2 regions of the Thalassospira sp. ABL2_045 genome follow, and region 2 is predicted to be linked to the other one. Evidence: riboswitches for the same ligand, from Rfam matches in the RefSeq annotation. Region 2 holds a riboswitch; the other holds the start of a gene.

What was found. A riboswitch is a leader RNA that binds a small molecule or an ion and turns the genes downstream of it on or off. The one in region 2 is predicted to bind S-adenosylmethionine.
Region 1: another riboswitch for S-adenosylmethionine. It lies ahead of metZ (O-succinylhomoserine sulfhydrylase); the one in region 2 lies ahead of ACXAIA_RS04515 (methionine ABC transporter ATP-binding protein).

Annotation. Positions count from the first base shown of each region.
Region 1 is NZ_JBSWYV010000015.1:91,190-101,250, forward strand. It holds gene ACXAIA_RS18000 (dihydrolipoyl dehydrogenase family protein) at 1-533, opposite strand, end outside; gene ACXAIA_RS18005 (TVP38/TMEM64 family protein) at 526-1,320, opposite strand; SAM riboswitch at 1,547-1,621, shown strand; gene metZ (O-succinylhomoserine sulfhydrylase) at 1,698-2,900, shown strand; gene apaG (Co2+/Mg2+ efflux protein ApaG) at 3,363-3,755, shown strand; gene folE (GTP cyclohydrolase I FolE) at 3,845-4,435, shown strand; gene ACXAIA_RS18025 (c-type cytochrome) at 4,517-4,966, opposite strand; gene ACXAIA_RS18030 (fructosamine kinase family protein) at 5,027-5,887, opposite strand; gene ACXAIA_RS18035 (low molecular weight protein-tyrosine-phosphatase) at 5,913-6,389, opposite strand; gene ACXAIA_RS18040 (helix-turn-helix transcriptional regulator) at 6,613-7,572, shown strand; gene ACXAIA_RS18045 (hypothetical protein) at 7,710-8,975, shown strand; gene ACXAIA_RS18050 (MATE family efflux transporter) at 9,055-10,061, opposite strand, start outside.
Region 2 is NZ_JBSWYV010000002.1:89,650-99,710, forward strand. It holds gene ACXAIA_RS04505 (MetQ/NlpA family ABC transporter substrate-binding protein) at 130-930, opposite strand; gene ACXAIA_RS04510 (methionine ABC transporter permease) at 1,019-1,678, opposite strand; partial or broken gene ACXAIA_RS04515 (methionine ABC transporter ATP-binding protein) at 1,760-2,488, opposite strand; SAM riboswitch at 2,554-2,631, opposite strand; gene ACXAIA_RS04520 (DNA polymerase III subunit chi) at 2,774-3,229, opposite strand; gene ACXAIA_RS04525 (leucyl aminopeptidase) at 3,317-4,786, opposite strand; gene ACXAIA_RS04530 (DUF2798 domain-containing protein) at 5,066-5,320, shown strand; gene ACXAIA_RS04535 (N-acetyltransferase family protein) at 5,332-5,796, opposite strand; gene amrS (AmmeMemoRadiSam system radical SAM enzyme) at 6,008-7,090, opposite strand; gene ACXAIA_RS04545 (hypothetical protein) at 7,118-7,969, opposite strand; gene amrB (AmmeMemoRadiSam system protein B) at 8,080-9,549, shown strand; gene ACXAIA_RS04555 (DUF2750 domain-containing protein) at 9,555-9,950, shown strand; gene cysQ (3'(2'),5'-bisphosphate nucleotidase CysQ) at 10,045-10,061, shown strand, end outside.

The DNA of each region.
Region 1 (10,061 bases), on a different contig from region 2:
CCAATAATGATCAGATGATCCGGGCGGCTACGGTTTTCAAAAATGGTTTCGTTGGTGAAATAGCAAACGCTTTCCAGTCCCGGGATGGGCGGAACAGCCGCGCGCGAACCCGTGGCAATGACAAAGCGTTTGGCCCTGATTGTGGTGTCGTCGGCAACGACTTCGCGCGGGCCGATAAAGCGGGCTTCGGCCTGAATAACGGTGCAGCCGAGGTCTTCGAATCGCTCAACCGAATCATGCGGGGCAATGCCCGCAATGACGGAATGCACATGATCGATTGCGCGGCCAAAATCGACATCGACTTGGCCAGTAGCAACACCAAACCGGGATGCACGGCGCGTATTTTCCGCGGCATGACCGGCCGCCAAAAGCGCCTTGGACGGAACGCAACCTGTATTAAGGCAATCACCCCCCATCTTGCCCTTTTCGATCAGGACAACCTTTGCGCCCATCTGGACCGCACCCGCCGCGACAGACAGACCACCGGAGCCGGCGCCAATCACGCAGATATCGGTATCGATGATTTTACTCATGTGAGTTGGCCCCGCTTTTACGTTGGCGCAGTTTCTTATAGGCGACTGGCAACAGGGCCAGCACGGCCAGTCCAATGATCGGGGTCAGGATACGCGGTTCAAAGATGATGCCAAGATCAGGTGTCTTGCCCTGATCAAACAAGGCACCAAGCCCATCGCCGATAGACGCATAGACAAAGGTGCCCGGAATAATGCCGATCATGGTTCCCAAAACAAAGGAGCGCAATTTGACGCCAAGAAGGGCGGGCACAAGATTGACCAGCCAGAACGGGAAAATCGGGATCAGGCGCAACACCATCAGATAGCTGAATGCGTTTTCAGCAAAGCCTTCTTCCATCTTGCGAACGGCGTTACCGGCCTTGGCCCGCATCAGATCATAAAACGCATAGCGCGCGGCCAGATAAACAATTGTCGCGCCAATGGTGGCCCCGACCACAACATAGGTCGTCGCAAGAGGCGATCCGAACAGAAAGCCACCGGTAATGGTCAGGATCGATCCGATCGGCAGAGACAGCGCGACCGAAACAACATAAAGCCCCATAAAGACCAGAACGCTTGAAACCGGATTGTCGGCAACAAAACCCTGCAACAGGTCGCGGTTTTCACGCAGTGAATCAAATGACAGCACATCAAGGATGCCGCTCGCCCATGCCAGAACCAGCCCGCAAATCAGGATTATCACCGGCAAAAGCTTGCGCCAGAGCGGCTTGGGCGCGCCTTTGGTTTCTGCCGGGAATTCTGGTTTCTGGTCGGACAAGTGTGACACCATTGAACTGGTTTTAGTCATTTATTTCAGGCTCTTGCAAGTCGTGTGTTCGCTACGATGTGCAAATCCCGAAAAACAGGATCGCATTATTTGATCCAACATTAGAGAGAAATTTCAAAACTTGCTTATGAACTGCTTTCACCATTCCGTGAGCTGCGATTGTGTTATCCGATGCGTAAGCGCATCCGGATATGCGCAAAAATCCTGAGGGTGTGGCGCTTGACGTAGGGGAAAACTGGTCGTATCGTCAGCGCATCGTGGGATTTGTCGACCGGCTTGCGGCCACGTAAAAAATCGCTAAAGAGGGGTGTTCTGGCTTCGGCCCTGACCCATTCACGCCGGTCAGGGTTTTTTTGTGTCCGGATCACACCAATATCCGGGCATGTAGGAGCAAGACGATGACGACCGAAAAAAAGGCTTCCGATAACTGGCGCGCGGCGACCCGTTCTGTACGTGGCGGCACAGCGCGCAGCGGCTTTTGCGAGACTTCCGAAGCCATCTTTATGAATTCCGGCTATGTGTATGACACCGCCGCCGAGGCAGAGGCCTCCTTTGATGGCAGTGGCCCGGAACGTTATGTCTATTCCCGTTTTGCCAATCCGACCGTTGGGATGTTCGAAGAGCGCCTTGCCCTGATCGAGGGCGCGCAATATTGCCGTGCGACGGCATCGGGCATGTCAGCGGTGTGGAATGCATTGGCAGCCAGCACCAAGGCTGGTGGTCGTGTGGTTGGATCGCGCGCCTTGTTCGGTTCGTGTGAATTTATCCTGACCACGCTACTGCCGCGGTTCGGGGTTGAAACCGAACTGGTGGATGGCACCGACAAAGACGCATGGGAAAAGGCGCTGTCGAAACCAGCAGACGCGGTTTTCCTTGAAACCCCGTCGAACCCGACGCTTGAGGTTCTTGATATCGCCTTTATCTCCGAGCTGGCGCACAAGGCCGGTGCAAAGGTGATTGTCGATAACGTGTTTGCCACCCCGATCCTGCAAAAGCCGATGGAACTGGGGGCTGATATTGTCGTCTATTCTGCGACCAAACACATCGATGGTCAGGGCCGCTGCCTTGGCGGTGCGATCCTGTTTAACGACAAGGAATGGCATGACGAACACCTGACCACGTTCCTGCGTCATACTGGGCCAAGCATGAGCGCATTCAATGCCTGGGTGCTGCTCAAAGGGCTTGAAACGCTAAGCCTGCGTGTTGATCAGCACATCCGCAATGCAACTGCATTGGCCGAATTCCTTACGGAACAGCCACAGGTGTCACGCGTTCTTTATCCGGGACTGGAAAGTCACCCGCAGCACGAATTGGCAATGCGTCAGATGTCTGGCCGTGGTGGTGGATTGATTGCGATTGAGCTTGCCGGGGGCAAGGCGGCGGCATTTTCGCTGCTTGATAACCTCAAGCTGATTGATATTTCCAACAACCTTGGCGATGCAAAAAGTCTGGCAACCCATCCCTGGACCACGACCCATCAGCGTGTGCCAGCCGAAGACAAGGTTGCGATGGGTATTACCGAAGGCATGCTGCGTCTATCTGTCGGTCTGGAAGATATTGATGACCTCAAGGAAGACCTGTTGGCAGCCCTTGCCGTTTAAAAGCTTGGTACAACAGTAATCCTGACATCGATCTGGCCCGTACATTGTGCGGGCCCTTTCGTATTCGCCCCGATCTTATGCCGGTTTGTTTTGACAGGCGACTGGTAGTTTCGGGACGGATTGTTTAGGGTCAGGACCTATTAATTTGATTGGAATGGCATACGTTATATATGTGGGATCCAAGGAAAAGCCCGCCGAGCGGGTGGGAACCCCGCGCAAGGGGTTTGACGCAGGAGCTTGCAAATATAACGTCTGTCCTGCGGATCGATCAGATTTGCACGGCCTACTTTGTCGCAAAAACTTGAAAGATGTATATCTTCCGGCGTTTTTGCTTCGCGTATCCGAACAAATCTGATCGACCATTCGAACCAAATTAATAGGTCCTGACCCTGCATAAAGGTCCATCAATCGCAATCTTGGCTGATGCAAATTGACTGGAACACCCTTGGCCCGGAGATATGCATGTATTCGACCGTAACCCACGACATCAAGGTATCGGTAAAGCCGATGTTCCTCGAGGACGAATCTGATCCGGAAACCCATCGTTATGTTTGGGCCTATCGTATCGAGATTGAAAATCTTGGATCAAAAACCGTTCAGTTGCTGAACCGTCATTGGCAGATTACGGATTCGCGCGGCGAAACCCAGGAGGTCAAAGGCCCGGGCGTTGTTGGCGAACAGCCTGTTCTGGCGTGCGGTGAAAGTTTCAATTACACAAGTGGCGCGCCATTGACCACGCCAAGCGGCTTCATGGTCGGGACTTTCGAGATGACGGATATGGACGGCAATCATTTTGATATTGCGATTCCGGCCTTTTCGCTCGACAGTCCGCATGGGCAACACACTGTGAACTGATCGGATCAGCCAACAGTATCAGTTAAAGCGGGTCAGGAGCCCCACCAAGGCAGGCGTTAATCCTGCAGAATATGACAAAAGGATTTGGTATGTGCAGCGAACATAACCCGGTGAAGCGTCCGACACGCGAAGAAGCAGAAGAAGCGGTCCGGACACTTCTGCGTTGGGCCGGGGACGATCCCGACCGCGAAGGTCTGCGCGGAACCCCTGATCGTGTGGCACGCTCTTATGGCGAATTCTTTGCTGGCTATCAGCAGGACCCGGCAGAAATCCTGCGCCGGACGTTCGAAGAAACCGACGGCTATGACGAGATGGTCGTTCTGCGCGACATTCGCGTCGAATCCTATTGCGAACATCACATGGTGCCGATCATCGGGGTTGCCCATGTCGCCTATTTGCCGCGCCGCCGTGTTGTCGGTATTTCCAAGCTGGCCCGCGTGGTTGAGGTCTATGCCAAACGCCTGCAGATTCAGGAAAAGATGACGGCACAGGTCGCCAACACCATTCAGGAAGAACTCGATCCGCTTGGTGTTGCGGTGGTGATCGATGCCAACCACCAATGCATGAGTACACGCGGTGTGCACAAAACCGGTGTTTCCATGGTGACCAGCCGGATGCTGGGGGCGTTCCGCGATGATCCGATCACGCGTCGCGAATTCTTTGCCATGATCGGTCGCTAACACCAATCTGATCCTGCCATAGAAAAAGGCCGCAGCAGATGCTGCGGCCTTTTTTCATGAACGATGCCGTTTGCGTTCGAGCTAGTCCTTGAAATCGCTATGGCAGGATTTGCAGGTCCGCATCATCTGACCAAGGGCGGCCTTGAAGTCGTCTTCCGAACCGCCATTGGATGCAACGGTTTTAAGGTGACCGGCCTTGGCATTCAGTTCGTTGGAAAGATCGGTGAATGTTGACCAGTCATCCCAAATGTCAGAAAGGGCTTCGGACGGATGTTCGTTGCTGCCTTCGGGGAAAAGGGCGGTAAAGGTTTCGCCGGAATGGCCTTCAATAATGGCGGCGGATTTTGCGACCTGTTCCGGGTCATATGGTAGGGCACCCTTCATCATCGGCACCATGATTTTGACCTGCTGGCCGATGGCCTTCATGCCATCCATGCGTTCCTTCACCACACCGGTCGCGCCTTCATGGGCGATGGCGGCAATACTGACCGTCATGGTGAGCGCCACAGCGGCTCCAACTAGAATTCTCAACTCTCTCATCCCCTTTTATGTGCGTATTTCTCTCATCAACTCTTAGGCAGTTGTCGGATGCTATTGACCAAATCGGGCAAGGATGTGGTCAACGGAACCGACATAATGTCCCCCAAACAGGCGAACATGAACCAATAGCGGGTAAAGGTTATACAAATCACGGCGTTCCTCAAAGAAGCCGGGCGAAATTGGCAGTATTTCGTTGTAGCGCCCAAAGAATTCTGGTGTCAGATCGCCAAATAACGTCCCGAACGCCAGTTCGATTTCCGGGTCGCCATAATAAATCGCCGGGTCAATCAGGCCTGCCAGCTTGTCGGACTGACACAGGATATTGCCACCCCACAGATCGCCATGCAGCAAGGAGGGCTTGCTGTCTTTTGGTAAATAGCGATCAAGACGCTCAATCAACCGATCAATGCGCGCGGCCATGCTGCCGGGCAGTTTACCCTCGTGCAGTGCCAGTTGTGCCATGTGGTGCAACCGGTGCTCGGCAAAGAAGGTGATCCAGTTTTCTTCAGGGGTATTGGGTTGGGGTAAGCCGCCGATCAGGGTGTCAAACTCAAGTTCGAATGCGGTGGAGGTGACTTGATGCTGGGCGGCGAGTTTTTCTGCCAGATCAAGCTGTACAGATCGGCTCATGCGGTTGTCATTGGCGATATAGGTCATCACCAGGCATGTATCGTCCGCATAAACAACGTCCGGGCAGTTGATCGGCGAATGTGCCCTGAAATAGCGCAGCATATCCGCCTCGATCGCAAGGCCGGCGTCGCTACGATTGCTTTGCTTGATCATCAGTTCGCGGCCATCATCAAGATCAGCCCGCATGACATCAGCAACGCACCCGCCCGAAAGCGGGGTGACGGATCGCAGGGCCGATCCCGTGTGGCGTTTGATCAGATCTGCGAGCGCGGTTTTATCCATGACAATCCCTGGTCATAAACGCGACCTAGACGCCGTGCTTTTCACGAATGTCGGATAGAAGCTTGTTTGATGCTTCCTCGATCATGTCAAAGACATCGACAAATCCGTTGGCACCGCCGTAATACGGGTCCGGCACGCTTTGCCCGGCCAGTGTCGGATGGTAATCAAGAAACAGCTCAATGCGATTTTGATGGGTGTTGGGTGCCTGACGGCGCATATCGCGCAAATGTCCGTGATCCATCGCCAGCACATAATCAAATTGCAGATAGTCATCGGGTTTGATCTTGCGCGATCGGATGTCGCTCAGATCAATGCCACGACTTTTGGCCATTTCGCGGGATCGCGGATCGGGCAATTCGCCAACGTGATAGGCCGACAGGCCGCAGCTATCAACGCGGATGTGATCTTCGAGCCCGGCTTCGCGGACCAGCTTGCGAAAAACACCATCGGCGGTGGGCGAACGACAGATATTGCCGGTACAGACGAAAAGAACCTTGATCACGTTATCAATCCGTATTGTCTGGGAATGTCAGAAGGTGCTTTCAACAGTGACATGGCGACACCTTTCGGGCAATGCCCCGTCATGCAGCTGCGCATGCCGTTAAGTACGGATTCTCGCGAAATCCGGTAAATGTAACAGCTTCGTGACATTTTGGGTTCGGCGCTGACAGTCATATCAATAGTTTGTATGATCGCGCCAAGTTTCATCCTTTTGGCGCGTTTTGATGCAGGAATTTGTCTCTTTTGGTTTGCATGTTGCCCTGATCCGGCAACTGGCATGGTTGCCGCGGGGCTATGACCTTGTGCCGGCTGGCACGGTTGTGACTTCTGCCAAGTTGCGCAGCATCATGCTGGCCCTTGAAGAGGTCAATGGTCCGGCTGTCCTTGTGCGTCTGGGGCGCTATTTGGCGGCCAAGGAACAGGAAGCCATCCTGACCATGTTGCGCCATTCGGCAACGCCTGCGGTGATTGCGGATCGCTGGCGCCGTCTGGAAGGCTATTCTCATGCCCGCGCGCGAAGCGAATTTGCCGTGACCGGGAAATCCATGACCATCCATCGTGGCGTTGTCCGGGGGCAGCCACCCGCACGGGTGGAAAACCTGTTGTTGCTTGGGTTCCTGATCGGCTTGCTTGAGGCAGCCGGGGCAGAAGACATGGACGCGACCATTTTGCCCAGTCACGGGCCGGCCGTCCGCGTCATGCGCAAGGGTCGCATCATCGACAAGCTTGCCTTTTCCGGGCGCGGTTTGCGGTTCCGGATCAACTGGGGCAGTTTCGAACAGGTATCATCATCCTATCCGTTCATGGCCAATATGCCGGGAACCGCTCCTTCGATCGGGGCACAGCGCCCGGTGGTGCAGCAACTTTGCACCGTGCTTGAACATGATATCGGACGCAGCTGGACGATTGACGAAGTGGCGGCTGCACTCGACACATCCGGCCGCACCTTGCAGCGCCGCCTGCAGCAGGCCAACAGCCGGTTCTCCGACCTTTTGCGTCTGGTGCGGGTACGTGAAGCCTGTCGCTTGCTCTATGGCACCAACCTGTCGGTCGGCGAGATCGGCTTTTGGTGCGGTTTTACCGATAATGCCCATTTCTCGCGCGATTTCAGACGTTTGTTATCGATGCCGCCTTCGGTCTATCGCGAAGCCAGCATCGGCCATGCCGGCCTGACACGGGCCTGACCCATCAGATACATTCAGTTTGGCTCTGCCTGGCTTGATCGTGGCATGATTGACCTGCCCGGTTTCCTTGGGTATCAGCAGCGCAATGCATGATCTTAATGTGATCATCGTGCCCCCTTCGCATCCAAGAGGCTGCCATGACCGATTCCGTCCAATCTGCAAACGAGTATTCCGGTTTTCTGCCGCCGCGTTTTCGCAATCGGCCGGATGCAGATGATGTGACGGTCAAGACCTGGGCGGTGGGGGATATGCTAACCGATCACACCAATCCAGAAATACCAGCACCGCTGTCGCTGTTTTTTGATCTGGTGGTCCCGGCGGGGAATCGGGCCAACGCAAACGGCTTTGCCATGCTGTGGCTGGATTGCCATCCGCACGAAGAACCGGGCTGGCGCTTATCCATCGGGCATGTGGGATCGCAAGACAATCTGGAAATGGCGGTGGCCAAACCACTTGCCCGACTGGTGGACGCCATGCCGATGTCGGTTTTCGAATGCGAAGACTGGCATCTGACAAGGCCGCTCTGGCGCAAACGGGCAGAGCCGATGAAGCTTGTTTTCTGGGGCGACTTTGCCAAGCATGCGCGTGCCATTCTGGGTCACAGCGACGGCGCATCCTTCTATCAGCCGCTGGGTGCGGGCCTTCGGGTGGATAATGTTGCGGCCCAGTTGCCGCTGCTGGAAGACATGCTGGGCGATCCGTTCCTGCAAAACGGGATGGGGTTTGAAGATGCCCTGCGCCTTGGCATTGCATTGGGGCGGGCGCATTTGATTGAAAGCTGGATCGAGGCTGGTGGTTCGGAAAAGGAACCCTATTTCCGACCAATGAAAATCTGGCATCAGGCGTGGCTGGCGAATGCGCTGATCGACCCGGCGGTGGCAAGCCTTGCCATGTCGGGCAAACCGCCCATGCCGGCTCTTGATTTTGCACCCGACAGCACACCGGCGTCCCGCCGGGCCGCACTTGACGATCTGTCCTCCTGGCTGACGACAGTGTTCTTTACCGACGAACACCCGGCGCTCCGCAATGCCTTTGTCGCCGGGGTACAAAATGCCGTCTGGCTGGATAGCGACCTGCAACAATATGTCCAGCCGCAACAGCGCACCGAGATTTTGCAAGGTCTGATGCCCTATTGCCGCTGGTTCCTCGCCATGGCGCTTTATAACCATCTGGGCAATCTGGCGGCCGGGACAGCACGCGATGATCAAGTCGCATTTTATGCCAGCATGGTCGATGCGCTGCCGGAACTGGCCCCACTTGGGGAGTTCGCAACCCAGCGCGATATCGAACAGCACATCATCCGGATTGATGCCCCGCGTGCGGCATCGGCGTTTGATACGCTGGTCCTGCCTTTCTGCGATCTGTTGATGCCGCGCCGTCAGTTCGACGCCACACGTTCGTGATCACAAGGCCAATACCAAAAACAAAAAGCGCCACCGCATTTAGCCGGTGGCGCTTTTTCGTTTCGATATTGGGCGCGGCTTATAGCTGCTCGGGATGTTCGGGAATGTCACGCGATGACATGATCAGGAACCGGACCGCCAGGCCACTGACCGCGACAAGGCTTGCAATCGCAATACCCCAGAACAACCCCGGCACACCCATCTCCAGCACAAATGACAGATAATACCCGATCGGGATCATGACAAAGATGTAGGAAACCAGATGCAATATCGTCGGTGCCCATTTGTCCCCGGCACCGCGAAGGGCATTGATCGCAGCGTTCTGCCCACCATCCGTCGGGAAAATGATCGGCATCAGGATCAGGACGGAAACCGTCGTCGCGATAACGGCAACATCCTGTGTAAACAGATGCGCGACCGCATTTGGAAACAGATAAAGCGGAATGCTCAGCACGAACATCACAGCCATGGTGGTCAAAAGACCAATCCATCCGGCAAGCGCCATGTCCGGTCGATCCCGCCTGCCATAGGCAATACCAACCCGAACCGAGGTTGCTGACGCCAGACCAAGGGCGACCATAAACATCAAAGCCAAAAGCGTCATGCTGATGCCATAGCTCGCCGCGGCAATGACACCAAGGCGTCCGGCGAAAAGCTGCATGGCGGCAAAGGCACCGGTTTCCATGCCCTGACTGGCGCCTGCGGCATATCCCAGATGCCGCGCATCGCGTGATCCGCGCCACCACCCGGCAAAGCCGTTGCGGATGCCATAAAGATGATGGCTTTTCATCAACAGGATATAACCCAGCAGACTAAGCGCCATGAACCAGCGGATGACACTCGATGTCCAGGCAGCCCCCTCTGCACCGAGTTCCGGGAAACCAAAGGCGCCGTAGACAAGCCCGTAATCCAGAACAAGGTTGATCAGATTGGCGACAATCATCATCACCATGCCGGGCATCGGGCGCTGCAATCCTTCAAGGAAGAAGGCGCACGTAATGTAAATAAGGGCGGCCGGCATGCCGATGGACAGGATCACTGCCAGATCGCCGGCGTGATCGGTGATCTCGGCTGGTTGACCGGTTA
Region 2 (10,061 bases):
GACGTGCACGCCGGGCGAACACATTCCTCATACAATTTGATTTGCGCGGTTTTGGCACATCGCCATAAAAAAATCCCGCGGGGCGCAAACCCCACGGGATTTTTCATTTATTTTGAATAATCGGCCCGATTATTCAGGAAGTTTGAATACCGGCAGGACCGAGCCTTCATACTTGGTTTCGATGAATTTGCGGACCGCATCATCGTGATAGGATTCAACCAGCGTTTTGACCCACGGCTCATCCTTGCGCGCCGTCTGGGTGACGATCACGTTGGCATACGGGCTGTCATTGCCTTCGATTGCAATCGAATCCTTGATCGGGTTCAGACCGGCTTCGAGCGCATAGTTGGTGTTAATCGCCGACGCATCCAGATCATCAAGCGAACGCGGCAGCTGGGCCGCATCGAGCTCTACAAAGCTGATATCCTTGGGATTTTCGATGACGTCAAGCGGGCTGACGACAAGACCAACCGCCGGATCAACCTTGATCAGACCATGGGACTGCAACACCAGAAGCGCACGGCCGCCATTGGTCGGATCGTTCGGAATGCCGACTTCGGCACCTTCGGGCAGCTCATCAAGGCTTTTGATTTTGTTGGAATAAATGCCCATCGGGGTCAGGATGTTGTACCCAACCACCGACAGCTCATAACCACGGTCCTTGATCTGGTTATCCAAATACGGCACATGCTGGAAACTGTTGGCATCGAGATCGCCATCATCAAGCGCCTGGTTCGGGATAACATAGTCCGAGAAGCTGACCAGTTCGATGTCCAGGCCCTTGGTGGCAGCCACCTTGACGACTTCTTCCATGACTTCTTCATGCGCACCCGGGGTGACGCCGATCTTGATCGCGTCATTGGCCAGTGCCTGGCCGGTCAGGGCCGATGCGAGGACGGCAGCCGCCGTCAGTTTAAAGAAAAACCGCATTGTAAAACTCCTTGTTTTCTTTTGGGTTTGTGCGGGAATTTGGCGAATGTGAGCAACCCTCACATTCGGATTTTGTTCGATGAAAGGCTCAGATATTCCGCTTGTCGGCCTTGCGCGCCAGATAGTCGCCAAAGCTTTGCACCGCTTGCACGACAACGATCAGGGTGATGACAACGGCTGCCATCACATCCGGGCGGAAGCGCTGATAGCCATAGCGAATACCAAGATCACCAAGACCGCCGGCACCAACGGCCCCCACCATGGCGGAATAGCCAATCAGGGTGACCGCCGTCAGGGTCAGACCGTGAATGATGCCAGGCAGTGCTTCGGGCAGAAGAACCTTGGTCACGACCTGCACCGGGCGGGCCCCCATGGCCTGGGCCGCTTCGATCAAGCCGCCATCCACTTCGCGCATCGCCCCTTCGATGATCCGGGCAATGAACGGAATGGCAGCAACCGTCAGCGGCACAATCGCCGCTGAGGTGCCTATCGAGGTGCCGACGACAAAGCGGGTAAAGGGAATGATCGCAACTGCGAGAATGATGAAGGGCACGGAACGCGTCGCATTGACCAGCGGGCCAAACAGGCGCTGAAACCACAGCGCTTCAAACAGCTCACCCCGGCCAGAGGTCGCCAGCAACACGCCCAGCGGCAAGCCAAACACGGTGGCAATACCAAGCGAAACCGCGACCATATAGATGGTTTCCCAGGTCGCCTGCAGCAGAATGGGTGCAAGGGTTGAAAACATGACTTAGCCCTCCTGCCCGGCTGCAACGCCGGTGTTGTTATCGCTGTCCGATCCGGCGCGGAAATCCATGAATTCATCGGCCAGAAGGGACTGCGTGGTTGCGTGCTTGGGATCGGCAAAAATACCCTCCACGCCGCCTTCTTCGACGATTACACCGCCATCCATCACCGCGACACGGTCACAGAGCGCTTTGACCACCGCCATTTCATGGGTGATCACGACCATGGTCAGTCCGAGGCGTTTGTTGATGTCCTTAAGCAGCGTCAGGATCTGACGGGTGGTTTCCGGATCAAGGGCCGAGGTGACCTCGTCACAAAGCAAAACCTTGGGGTTCGATGACAGCGCGCGTGCAATACCGACACGCTGTTTTTGGCCCCCGGAAAGCTCAGCCGGATAGCGGTCGCGCTTTTCTTCCAAGCCCACAAGCGGCAACAGCGGATCAACCGCCTTGGCAATCTCGGCCTTGCTGGCACCGGCCAGTTCAAGCGGCAGTGCAATATTGTCATAGACCGTGCGCGAAGACAGAAGGTTGAAGTGCTGGAACACCATGCCAAGCTGACGGCGGAACAGCGGCAAATCACGTTTGGACAGGGTCGTGACATTGGTGCCATCGACCGTCACCGTCCCGGATGTCGGGTGTTCAAGCAGGTTGATGCAGCGGATCAGCGTGGATTTGCCCGCGCCGGAACGGCCAATGACGCCAACGATTTCGCCTGCTGCAATATCGAGATTGATGCCGCGCAATGCGATATGTTCGTCGCTGCCACGCCGGGCCGCATAAGTTTTATGGACGTTCGAGAGCCGGATCATGGGTCTCAACCTTTCCGTAGATACAAAAAAACCGCCGCGGCTTAACCGAGGCGGTCGTACATACGGAGCATATACGCCCTCTCGCTTTAGCCGCATTTTTAACGCGCCCGCAAGCTGAGGAGCAAATCGGCGCGATCAATGAGTCCTGTGTATCTGACTAGACGTCATTCTTCAACAGGTAAAATCATGCAATCTACGCATGGCATATATGAAATCGCCATATATTACAGAGTTTTATGTGTTTAATGAGAGTGACGCGCTGTCCAGCAAGCAACCAAAACGCAATCAGCTTTCGGCCTTTTTCTCCCACGCGCCTTGCGGGGTTTGTTGCCAGTAGGACAGTTTGTGTCCGGCGTCTTTCCAGTCTTTCCAGCGCGTACGGGCTTCTGCCACCGCATCGCGGTCGCGGTCATCAAACAGCATGATGACGCGTTCATACTCGCTGACCTTCTCGCTCATGGCGCGGTCGGCCAGGAACAGGAATTGGGCCCCGTTGGGATTTTCATCCTCGTCGGTCAGCCAGACCGGCTGCATTTCGGCGTCGCCATCGGATTTCGACCCATGGGGCAACCAGCTTGCCGGGTCATAGGTCCAAAGCAGGGTATTGATGGCCTCGATCCGTTGGTCATTGCCGGTCATCACCACGGCACGCTTTTCGCGCTCCAGCGTTTTGGAGAGCAATGTGGGCAAGGCCCGTTCCAGCGGCATGCTGGTGAGATGGTAAAACCAGATATCAGCCATAAGGCGGTTTTATCCCGAACATGAAAATGGGGCAAGGTGATCAACACCCTGCCCCACAAATTCCATCCCAGCGCGGTGCGCGCGGGCTTAGTTTTCGTAGTTATCGGCAACAAAGCGATCAAGCAGACGCACGCCAAAGCCGGTCGCGCCCTTCGGCGTGACTTCCTTGTCGGACGTTGACCAGGCCATGGCGGCGATATCAAGATGCGCCCATGGGCGATCCTTGGTGATAAAGCGCTTGAGGAACTGGGCAGCCGTGATCGAGCCCGCCGCACGACCGCCGACATTTTTCATGTCGGCAATGTCGGATTTAAGCTGCTTGTCATAGCCAGATCCCAGCGGCAGACGCCAGACGGTTTCATCAACCGAAAGACCGGCCGTGCTGATCTGGGTCGCCAGATCATCATTGTTGGCAAACAGACCGGCATTTTCATGGCCAAGCGCAATGATAACCGCCCCGGTCAGGGTTGCCAGATCAACGATCAAACGCGGATCATGTTTTTCCTGCACATAGGTCAGGGCATCACAGAGAACCAGACGGCCTTCGGCGTCGGTATTGATGACTTCAATCGTCTGACCGGACATGGAGGTCACGACATCGCCCGGACGCTGTGCGGTCGATGACGGCATGTTTTCAACCAGACCAATCACACCGATCACGTTGCATTTCGCCTTGCGACCCGCAAGCGCCTTCATCAGGCCGGAAACCACACCGGCCCCGCCCATATCGAACTTCATGTCTTCCATGCCGGCGGCGGGTTTGAGCGAGATACCACCGGTATCAAAGGTCACACCCTTGCCAACGAAGGCGACGGGTGCGTCCTTTTTCTTGCCGCCGTTCCAGCGCATGACAACCATGGCCGGTTTCTGGGCCGACCCCATGGCAACGCCCAGAAGCGCGCCCATGCCAAGCTTTTTCATTTCCTTTTCGTCAAGGACCTCAATTTCCACACCCAGCTTTTCAAGGGCTTTGACTTCCTTGGTGAAGCTTTCGGGATGAAGAACGTTGGCCGGCTCGGACACCAGATCGCGGGTGAAGAACACGCCTTCGACGACCTTTTTGGCAGAATCAAACTGCTTCTTGGCGTCCTTGTGATCGTGGGCTGAAATCTTCAGCGCCTTGAGAACCGGCTTGTCTTCCTTGGTTTCAGTGGTGCGATATTTGTCGAAACGATAATCGCGCAGCATCGCACCGGTTGCGAAATCAGACGCCAGACCTTCCATGTCAAAGAGAACGGAAAGCTCCTTCTCGCCGGTCGAGATGGCACGCGTGGTGACAGAGCCGCCGAGTTTCTGCGCGGCAATCACGTCAAATTCGGCTTCCTTGCCGATCCCGAAAATGATCACGCGCGACAGATCGACATTGGCCGGTGCCAGCACCTGCAGGCTCTGGCCCGATTTACCCTTGAAGGTCGACGCCTTGATCGCCTTGGTGATCGCACCACCGGTTGCCTCATCAAGTGCAACGGCACTGGGCATCAGATCGGCACCTTCGGTCGCAAAGGCGATAACCGCACCGCTTTTCGGAATGGCGAGATCGGAAAACGTGATCTTCATGGTGAACAGGACTCCTGTCATGTTTCGGGGCGCAGCCCTTGATCAAGCAACTGCAAACAAATTGATGCTCCTAATCTAGCGCGTTAAACGCGGTTGAAAAGGCTTATCGTTGAAAAAGAACGTGATGGCTGGCGACCATACCGAAGACAGCTGATCTTTCTTACGATCTTGGTCATGATATTTGGTGTTGGGCAAATTGACATTGCGCAGAGACTTGCGAACAAAAACATTACATCATAATTTTATGGTATATTATTCGCATTATCGGAAGAAGACCCCATGCAGCCTTTTATTCCCCGCCGTCTGGAGCCTGTTGCCTTTGCCTTTTTGCTTTCGGGCATCCAGTCCTTTCTGATTTCGGGCATCGCGACATCGATCGCGATTTCCGACTGGTCGAAGTTTTTTGAATTGTGGATGGGGGCTTATGTGTCGTCCTGGGCGATTGCGTTCCCGGGTGTGCTGGTTGTCGCCCCCCTGGTGCGCAAGATCCTGAAACGGATCGTCAAACCCGACAGCCGCACGCAGGCCGCCTGAGCCACGGTTCATCAGCCAAAATCAAACAGCGAAAGCGACGGGTTGGATTTGATATATTCCACCTCGTCGTTTTCGACATCGCCCGTGCTATGCCAGCCATGGCTTTCATAAAAGCCGTGCGCGCGGTTATCGGGGTTGGCCCCGGTGGTCAGCGAGATGTCATTACATCCCTTGGCAAACAGCCAGTCTTCAGCGGTGCGCAAGAGTGCCGCGCCGACCCCGCGCCCTTCAAATTCCGGATCGACAAACAGTGCCCACAGGGTGGCTTCACCGGGGATGGCAATGGCGAACCCGGCGGCGGAACCATCCAGATCGGCAAGCCAGATGCCATAGCCCTGATCAAGCCATTTGCCAAAGGCCGCCTTGGTAATGCCGCGTTCGGCCAGCTCAGACGCCGAGAGATGGTTTTCGCGCACGCGGCTTCGGATGGCAAAAATTGCCCCGACATCGCCCAATCGTGCTTTGCGAATTTTCATCCCGGCCACTGTGTCTGCTTTCTTGCCAACCACATCAAACTGGGCGGCAATGTAGCGATATGGCGCGAGAGTGCCAGCGAAATCGTCAGGTCGTTGCCCGCACCCGAACCTTAACCAGCGTCATCCCCGCGCAGGCGGGGATCCATTCCGGCACTACCGCGCAATGGATTCCGGGTCTGCGCTCCGCTCCGCCCGGAATGACGGCAGGGGGTCAGGTGGTTTCTTTAAGCCGCACCGGCAGGCGTTTCGGGCCCCACTGGCCCGGTTGGGCCTGAAACACACCGGCGCAATGGGTGCCGCAGCTTTTGCATGCGCCATGGGCATCAAGGTTCCAGTCCGATAGCTGATACCAGTCACGGCCAATCAGGATCTCGCCACAGCCATGGCAGAAGGTGCTGCTATGGGATTTGTCATGGACGTTGCCGACATAGGCGTAGCGGATACCGTTTTGCATGGCGATCTTGCGTGCGCGCACCAGTGTTTCGGGCGGGGTGCGCGGGGTGTCCATCATTTTCCAGTCGGGATGGAAGGCCGAAAAATGCATCGGCACATCGGGGCCGAGTTCATCATGGACCCATGACGTCATTTCATGGAATTCGGCGTCGCCATCATTCTCGCCCGGGATCACAAGATTGGTCAGCTCCACCCAGACACCGGTTTCGTGGCGGAGATATTTAAGCGTTTCCAACACGTCATCGAGATGCGCCGAGCACAGCTGATGATAAAAGCGATCCGTAAAGCCCTTTAGATCGATATTGGCGGCATCCATGTGGCGGAAAAATTCCACGCGGGCCTCATCACCAATATAGCCCGCCGTCACCGCCACGGTGCGCAGGCCCATTTCGCGGCAGGCAATCGCGACATCAACGGCATATTCGAGAAAGATCACCGGATCATTATAGGTGAACGCAACCGCGGAGCAGCCATAAGCCTTGGCAGTTTTGGCGATCATTTCCGGGGTCGCGAGCGAGGAAAGCTTGTCCATCTCGCGCGCTTTGGAGATTTCGTAATTCTGGCAGAACTTGCAGGTCAGGTTACAGCCCGCCGTGCCAAAGGACAGGATCGGGGTCCCGGGCAAAAAGTGATTGAGCGGCTTTTTCTCGATCGGATCAATACAAAATCCCGAGGATCGGCCCCACGTCGTCAGCACCATCTGATCGCCTTGGCGCGCGCGGACAAAACACAAGCCCCGCTGCCCGTCGTTTAGCTTGCAAAAGCGCGGACAGACATCGCACTGAATGCGGCCATCCTCAAGATGGTGCCAGTAGCGGGCCGGGACGGCACCTTGGGTCATAACGAGCCACCTTTCAGCAATTGCACTCTAGAGATAGCTCGATTGGCTTTGATTTTTGTTGAGAACATCTTTGTTATCGCAGAGAGATCCCGCAAATTTGCAAAACCATAATCGCTCGTCCAACCTGAGCACTCGGGATGCATCTATTGATGATATTTTCTCCCAAGGGTAGAAACCTATGCGCTCTTCATCAGGAAATCTTATTAAAACGCCCTTCTCAATTGATCTGAGCAGTAGAACCCCACTCTCTTCAGAAGAATTATTGAATGAAATGGTGTAGTTCCCACTTTTTGCTGCAAGATCCTTCTCTGCCATCCACGCGCCATGCGAAGCAACTAAGACAACCACTATAGGAATACAGACAATCACAGTTTGGACTCGCATTGTGAATATCTCTGAGAATAGGGGGCTTTCAAAAATCCTTTTTAAAAACATCAGCCACCCTAGTGAGAACGTTATTCCAACAACCATTATTTTGGGATCTGGGTAAATAAAAACCAAAATCCCAAAAATAATAATGAACGGAATCAAGATTCCCTTTGGCACGTCCCCCTCAAACAATCCACCCACAATAGCATTGAATTTATTAATCGACTTTTCTTTAAAGCCACCTTCTACTTTTTTTATTTTCTTTGAGAACGACTCTGCAGCAGAAATTGCAATAACCCGCGCAGAGAACTCGTATGCAATTATACTCAACGCAAGCAGTAAGGTTGCTGGTAGCCAAGACAGCACCATGCTGAAGAAATCAGAAACCGAAATCAGGCCGAACATATCGTTACCTAAGAAACTAAAGTACGACCATTCATGGAGTACTGAAAAAACCAGTGTCATTGCTGATGTAACAACCGATACTTCTGAAACGGTGTTGATTTTCATCCGGCTCCCCCTATTTGAGTGACTAGGCAGCGACAACCTGAAGTTATAAACCTTAATATTACAAGGCTCATCTAACTTTATCGTCATGATTTAATTGACTGGAAGTGTAAATGACCATCATCCGCCCGCCTGCTGTTGCCGGGACGTTTTATCCGGCCGATGCCGATCTCTTGCGCAGCGAGATTGACGGGCTGATGGGTGCAGCTTTGCAGTCGAACGCTGCGCAGCAAGAAGCCACACCGCCCAAGGCGATCATTGTGCCGCATGCGGGTCTGATGTTTTCGGGCAGTCTGGCGGCGCTTGGCTTTGCCACGGTGCGGGCATTGAAGGATACCATCAAACGCATTGTGATTATTGGCCCGGCACACCGGATGGCGTTTCAGGGGATTGCGCTGGCGCGGGCTGATCAGTTTGCCACCCCGCTTGGCAATATGCGCTGTGACCTGCCGGCACTGCAAAAGGCGTTGGCGTTGCCGCATGTTCAGATGCTTGACGCGGCGCATACGCTTGAGCACGGGCTTGAGATCGAATTGCCGTTTATCCAGCGCCTGTTTGGCGAGGATGCTGATATCGGCATTGTGCCGCTTCTGGTCAGCCGGTGCAGCCCACGGCAAGTGCATGAAGTGATCGAGAAGCTTTGGGGCGGGCCGGAAACATTGATCGTGATTTCGTCCGACCTGTCGCATTTCCATGATTATGACACCGCGCAAAAGATGGATAACCGCACGCGGACGATGATCGAGAATTTCGATGCCGAAAACATCGACACCAGCGATGCCTGTGGCGCGTTGCCGGTCGCCGGGATGCTGATGGCCGCACGCAATCGCGGCATGCGGATCAAGACGCTTGGCATGCGCAATTCCGGCGATGTGACGGGGGATAAGTCGCGCGTTGTCGGCTATGGCGCCTGGGCGCTTTATGACGGAAAGGCATCGGGGATGCGGGACGATGGCGAGGATGATTTTACCAAGGCGACCGAACATCTGATCCAGACGCACGGGGCCGAAATGCTGGGCCTTTGTCGGCAATCGATCTTGCATGGGCTTGAGACCGGCGCGCCGCTTTTGGTTTCGCCAAATGAATTTGGCCCAGCACTTGCCGCACCCGGAGCGTGTTTTGTAACGCTCAAGAAAGCCGGGCAGTTACGTGGTTGCATCGGGTCGATCATGGCGCATGCGCCGCTTGCGACTGATCTGTGCGAGAATGCGTTCAAGGCGGCGTTTCGCGATCCGCGCTTTGCCGGATTGTCACGCGAAGAGATCAATGATGATCTGGAGCTTTCGATATCGGTGCTGTCGCCGCCCCACCCGTTTGGCTTTGCCGATGAGGCGGATTTTGTCGCCAAGCTGACGCCGTTTGAGGACGGGATCATTCTGGCGGATGGCAATCGGCGGGGTTTGTTCCTGCCGCAGGTTTGGGATCAACTGCCCGATCCGAAAGACTTTCTGGCGCATCTTAAGCGCAAGGCGGGGCTTGCGATGGATCATTGGTCGCCCAATATGCGCGCAGAGCGGTTTATTACGCGCGGGATATCCTCACGGGATGTTTCCTCGAGCGGCTTTTGGGATCAGCAGGATTAAACGCCATGGCAAGCAGCACCCCCGAGAATGGGCAAAATGATACGCGCTACGCCGATTTCATCCGCGAGGTTGCGGAATGGGAAGGGGTTTGGGCGCTCTATCATAATGGCTGGTTGCTGCAAACGACGGATAGCGGGCAAAAATACTGCCCGATCTTTGCCATGCGCAAGGAAGCCAAAAGCTTTGAGGCCAGCATTCAAAGCGACCATGTCCCCACCGCGATCACGCTTGTCGAGTTGATGGAAAGCCTGATGGTGCAGTGGCGGGCGGAAGATATCATGGCGGGCATCTGCCCCACCCCGGGAAAGCTCGCGATTGTTATCAGCCTTGATCAGCTGAGCGATGATCTGATGGCAGCGCTCAAGGACGTCATGGCCGAGCGGTTTGGCAAGCAAAGCTGAAAAGACTCACTGTTTCCAAAGCCAGGCTGGACCTTGCGGGCAAAATTCCCTATTCCCGAGGGACAGATAACTTTTCCCGAGAGACGAGAGAGCCATGACCGTTGCCCTGCC